DNA from 2 places in the Bacillus cereus group sp. BfR-BA-01316 genome. Region 2 is predicted to be linked to the other one. Evidence: riboswitches for the same ligand, from Rfam matches in the RefSeq annotation. Region 2 holds a riboswitch; the other holds the start of a gene.

Region 1 (3,205 bases), on a different contig from region 2:
TACGGTAAATCTTTTAAATCTTTCCCTTGTGCAACATAAGCTTTTCGGAAACGGTAATGACTAACAGCAATTCCTACCCAAGCAATAAATCCTGACATCCCAGAAGCATTTAATAACCAAATGTATACAACACCGTCACCGTATAAAGAAGCGATGAAAGCGACACTACCAACTACTGATGTTGCGATTAATGCGTTAACAGGTACACCGCGGCTATCTAATTTGCCTAAGAACTTTGGTGCTTTTCCTTGGCGAGCTAAATCCCAAAGCATACGAGTTGATGCATACATGCCAGAGTTACCAGCAGATAAAACTGCAGTTAAAATAACAGCGTTCATAACAGAAGCAGCGAAGGCAACGCCCGCTTTTTCAAATACAAGTGTAAATGGACTTACTGTAACATCACTTGCTGCAAGGCTATCAGTCGTATAAGGAATTAATAAACCGATAACAAGAATTGCTAAAATATAGAATAATATAATGCGCCAAAAGATAGAACGAATTGCTTTCGGAATATTGCGTTCTGGATCAGCAGTTTCACCAGCAGCCACTCCTAATAATTCAGTTCCTTGGAATGAGAAACCAGCAGCCATAAATACACCGATAATTGCCATGATTCCACCGTTAAATGGTGCATCTGCAACAGTGAAGTTTTTAAAGCCGACAGATTCGCCGCCCATAATTCCAAAAATCATCATAAAACCGACAATTAAAAAGATAATAATAGTAACTACTTTAATAAGTGCGAACCAATATTCAGATTCACCAAAACCTTTAACAGATAAATAGTTTAAGAGAAAAATAATAGCTAAACAAAGTCCACTCCAAATAAGAGAAGGTGTATCTGGGAACCAAAATTTCATAATTAATGTTACGGCCGCTAGTTCAGCAGCGATCGTAATCGCCCAGTTATACCAATAGTTCCATCCAAGTGCAAAGCCAAGTGATGGATCAACAAATTTTGTTGCATAAGTGCTAAAAGATCCAGTAACAGGCATGTAAGCTGCGAGTTCTGCTAAGCTTGTCATTAAGAAATAAACCATAATTCCAATTGCAGCGTATGCGACTAGTGCACCGCCAGGACCAGCCGAATGGATAACACCACCGCTGGCAAGAAATAGTCCGGTACCGATTGTACCACCGAGAGAAATCATCGTAAGGTGACGAGATTTTAATCCGCGTTTTAATTCACCTTGTCCTTGTGTAGTTTGCGTTTTAGAGGTAGCTTGATTCGTTGCGCTATTCATGTTCAACACTCCTTTTCTTGTAAGATAGGAAGGAGCGGGGGAGAAAAATACAAAAAACCGCCAAAAGAATTAGGCGGAACGTTTCACAAATAACCACCCCATCATACCCTTCCGTTAAGATAGCACACCACGTTTACTCGGTATTTTGTAAACGTGACAGTTCTGTTCCTTTCGGAGACAGCCCCAGCCAATATTTCCAGAGAAGAAATATAAACTTCGGCAACTTTTCCTTTTAAACGGAGTCGGGTGACATTCTCTGTGTCTCGGCCGTTCTACTCTTAAAAGTTGCAACCTCTACCTCATCGGATTGATGAGGATTTATTCATTGCTATGATTTTTAATATATGGCAATTGTAATGAGTTTCTGAAAATATTGCAAGGGATTTTGTTAGGAAAAGTCAAAAAATATCGGTTATTGTATAGGAAACGCTCGCAAAGCTCCACCCGAACCTACTGTTATGTAACAATAAATAAAGAAAGAAATTGTTATACAAATGTTTCGCAAAAAATATTGAAAAACCCTTTAAAATTAAAAGAAAATTCAGAAAATATAATTCGACATAAATATCAAAAGGGATTAGTTTTTTATTTTGTTTCAAAGAATAAACATATGTTTACGTAAAAAAGAATGAATATTCTATATATTTATAGTGAAATTGTAGTATTGTTTAATTGAAAAGGGGACATCGTTATGAAATTAGAAACGGAAAGATTACATATTATCCCGTGTACGGAAGAATGGGTTCAAATTACGAATAATCAAGGATACAATAGTGGCCCGCATATTTTAGGGCATATAGAAAATTTGAAACAAGATGCGGCTGTATTACCGTGGGGCGCGTGGTATGTTATTCGGAAAGAGGATGATGTTGTTCTAGGTGATATAGGATTTAAAGGGAAACCGAACGAGCAACATACAGTAGAAATTGGTTACGGATTTATTGAGAAATATTGGAATGAAGGTTATGCAACAGAAGCAGTTAGTGAATTAATGAAATGGGCTTTTCAAACAGGAGAAGTGGAAACGATTATAGCGGAGACACTCCTTGATAATTATAGCTCTATTCGTGTATTAGAGAAATTACATATGAAAAGAGTAAATAATACAGAAACGATGATCAATTGGAAGATTGAAAAATAAAGAATACCGCTCGAAGCAAATCGGGCGGTATTTTGCGTAATTATGGTAGCATTTGTTTTTGATCTGTTGGATAGCTACTCGTCGCTTGTTTCGAATACTTTGAATGGTTACGGACAGAAATAAAAATAGAAATAATAACGACAAGACCAACTGCAACATAAGAAAGTGTAATAATAGTTGGATCAACTTTAAATGATGTAAGCAATGTACGTATATTCGTAAAAATAATAAGTCCGCCAACGAGTACGCCGAGTAAATGCGAAGGAACGATGCGTACTAACCATGCCGCGATTGGTGCGGCAACAATACCACCGAGCATTAGGGCAAATACCCAAACCCAGCTTATTTGTTCCCAACCAAGTGAGATGAAAAAGCCGATTGTTGCAGCGAGTGAAACAGGAAATTCGCTCGTATCTACAGATCCAATAACTTTTCTAGCATCATTCCCTTTTGCAAGAAGAACAGGTGTCGTAATAGGTCCCCAGCCACCACCGCCAGTTGAATCAACAAATCCTGCGAACAAGCCAAGTGGCACAAGTTGTTTAGCAGACATACGCTTATTTGAAGCAACAATTTGTTTTTGAATGATGAATCGTAATAAAATATAAACCCCTAAAGTAAATAAAAATAAGGAAATGTACGGTTTAATAATATCGCCCGGTAAATTACTTAAAAAACATGCTCCGACAAAAGCGCCAATCGCTCCTGGCAATGTAAGTCTAGAAACTGTATATTTATCAACGTTTCCGAATCGTATATGAGATGCACCGGAAGCGGCAGTAGTGACTACTTCAGCTAAATGAACCGATGCAGAAGC
Region 2 (3,205 bases):
CCCCTGTAAAAGCAAAAAGACGGTTTTAATCTAATAAAATAGATTAAAACCGCCTCTAGTTTTTCTAGTCAGCGCTTTTTACTTTAAACGGACCTTTTCACTTTTCTCTAATTGAATCACTTTTCCATCTTGCACAACAATTGTAATTGAACCATATTTCATATCAGCAAGCATCGTTTGAATTTTTTCGGACACTTCATCAAAATGTTCCCGTACGCTCACGCAAACAGCCCCCCTTTTTATTCATAAAAAAAATCTTTCCCATTTCGAAAAGACTGTTCGGTAATATATTTTACCTTATCTTTCAAAATGGATTCCATTTTGCTGGATTTAGCACCTTGCTTTCTATAAGCAGGTTGCCGAGCTTCGTAGGGCCAGTTCCCTCCGCTTCTCTTGATAAGCTTTGTATTTGTATTTTATCACAATTCTGATTTTTTTCAATCCTAGTTTTCCGATATATTTTATTTATTTTATAAAAAAAGAATTGCCCATCCTGAACAACTCCTTTTTTCATATTTAAACAAGTTCTTTAATACGTATGCGATCGTTCCCAATAATATTTTCATATGTTTCACGTTCTACAACAATTTGTGATGTTCCGCCTTTTGCGAAGACTACAGCCGGTCTACGAATACGATTATAATTATTAGCCATCGAATACCCATATGCTCCCGTGCAAGAAATTGCTAGTAAATCAGAAGAAGCAACTTGCGGTAGATTAATATCCCAAATCAGCATATCTCCACTTTCACAGCATTTCCCAGCAATCGAAACAAGTTCCTCATTCTCATCATTCCCTCGATTCGCCAACATGGCTTCATAACGCGCTCCATATAGAGCCGGTCTTAAATTATCTGTCATCCCACCATCGACTGAAACATATTTCCGAATACCAGGAATCTCTTTCACCGCTCCGACTGTATAAATTGTTGTTCCAGCATCACCTACAATACTACGCCCTGGCTCAATCCATATTTCAGGAAGCGGATATTCACATAATGTAAACTGCTCTCTCACCGTACTTGTTACAGCGTGCACATACGTTTCAAGTGTTAACGGTGTATCAGACTCCGTATAACGTATACCGAAACCTCCGCCGACATTTAATACTTTCACTACATAATTTGTTCGCTCTCGCACTTCTTCTAAAAATTGACGTAATACTTCAATTGCTCGAACAAAACCAGCCGTTTCGAATATTTGCGATCCGATGTGCGAGTGAATCCCTAGCACATTATAATTTGATTTTTGCAAAGCTAGCTCAATTGCTTGCATCGCTTGACCATTTGAAACACCAAATCCAAATTTCGAATCCTCTTGACCTGTTGTTATATATTCGTGTGTATGTGCCTCTACTCCAGGCGTTACACGGATTAATATGTTCACAAATTTCCCATGTTGCACTGCTAAATCATGTAAAATTTCTAATTCTAAGAAATTATCTACCACAAAACAACCAATATTCGCCTGAAGAGCCATAATCATTTCTTCTTCTGTTTTATTATTTCCGTGAAAATGAATGCGCGATGCCGGAAATCCTGCTTGGAGTGCAGTATATAATTCTCCTCCAGAGACAACGTCTAAAGACATATTTTCTTCACGAGCTACTCGGCACATCTCCATGCACAAGAACGCCTTGCTAGCATATGCTACTTGATAAGAGAAACCACTTTCCTTAAAAGCACGATGAAACGCACGACATTTCCCTCGGATTGACTCTTCATCGTATACATAAAGTGGTGTTCCGTATTGTTTTGCTAGTTGCGTCGTATCGCACCCTCCAATTTCTAAGTGTCCTTGCCCATTGATTCGGCTTGTGCCGTGAAAATACATTTGAATTCCTCCCTTATTTCCTCTAAAACTCATAACCCCAATCTTCTATTCATTGCAGCACGCTTTTAGATAGACAAAAAACGCGCGGAACAATGTTCACACGCGTTTCTTATTAGGAAAAATATATATTGAAAAAATAAACGAGTTGTTATCTTCTCAAAATAAGAAACCGCATCAACATCTCCAAATAGTTCTCCATAAAATAAATATTATGACAGTACTACATTTATTCAATGCAGTCCCAATATAAGAATAACGTGGTTATTCTTATATTTCGGCAATAGTCCCTTTCAACCTATGGTCACAGATTCCACTAAATCTCCCATAGCTTACTCTTTCCTATCGCGGCCTCTACCTTTGAGAGTAGATGAGGTAAGTCTATTTAATTTTCAAACATCTAATTGTTGCTATTAACAATACCAAAGGAACATTTTATTTGTCAAACAATTTTTTATATTGTTTTTTTACAGTTTAATTTCGTGTCATTTGGTAAGCGCTTTATAGAGATTTTTGTAACAGTCCATTCTCCTTCTTCATTGTTAAACGTCATACTTATCTTCTCAAACGGCGGAAGTACTTTTCCACCTATTCCTGATTCATATTTCGTTATTTCAATTACTGCTTGAAATAAATATGTACCGCTATAAAGTTTTTTTAGACTAATAATTTTAGGACAATCAAACGGTTTTAATTTTCCATATTGTTTCTCAATCGCTTCATTTATTTTTGGAAATAACACAGAATAAAGAGCATCTTCCATGAGCGGTGCATCATATTGTGCTACTGATACACTCGGTGAAACAAAAAGCATAAAACTAATGCATACTATAAAATATAATAATTTCCGCATCATAACCTCCGTATCATTACGCGATACTTTCCATGTTTAACGAATGATAATAATCATACATAGAAATTCCATTTTATTGTCTCCCACTTCGCTTTTTCTACTCAATTGTTACAAAAAAAGCCCACAACTCCCCTTTATTTTCGTATAATGATACTCATAGTATAATAATCATAATAATAAAGGACTGTTCGTATATATATAGTGAGACGATTTTCAAACAAACTCACATGAACTGTCATGCTTTTAAGAGAGGAGTATATTATGCTAAAACATTTGTTTCCAAAACTGCGATTTGCACTCGTTGCGGTCGTTTTATTATGGATTAAAACATATATTGTGTACAAGCTAGCATTTGATATTAAAATTGATAACTTCTTTGAAGAATTTATGCTTTTTATTAACCCAATAGCTTCATTACTTTTATTTTTCGGTTTAGCTTTACTTGCATCTAAGTACCGAAACCGAATTATTATTGGAATTAGTTTTATACTGTCATTTATTTTATTTGGAAATGCAATGTTT

The links. Region 2 has a riboswitch for lysine ahead of lysA (diaminopimelate decarboxylase). Riboswitches for the same ligand answer to the same signal wherever they lie in the genome.
Region 1: linked by a shared signal. The riboswitch ahead of MR071_RS15580 (amino acid permease) and the one ahead of lysA (diaminopimelate decarboxylase) in region 2 are both predicted to bind lysine.

Annotation. Positions count from the first base shown of each region.
Region 1 is NZ_JAKUGX010000019.1:77,592-80,796, forward strand. Features, by position in the region: gene MR071_RS15580 (amino acid permease) at 1-1,247, opposite strand, end outside; lysine riboswitch at 1,360-1,552, opposite strand; gene MR071_RS15585 (GNAT family N-acetyltransferase) at 1,939-2,388, shown strand; gene MR071_RS15590 (sulfite exporter TauE/SafE family protein) at 2,429-3,205, opposite strand, start outside.
Region 2 is NZ_JAKUGX010000028.1:25,311-28,515, reverse strand. Features, by position in the region: gene MR071_RS19075 (YezD family protein) at 79-222, opposite strand; SAM riboswitch class I at 295-403, opposite strand; gene lysA (diaminopimelate decarboxylase) at 517-1,833, opposite strand; lysine riboswitch at 2,014-2,195, opposite strand; gene MR071_RS19065 (DUF3888 domain-containing protein) at 2,285-2,683, opposite strand; gene MR071_RS19060 (LTA synthase family protein) at 2,945-3,205, shown strand, end outside.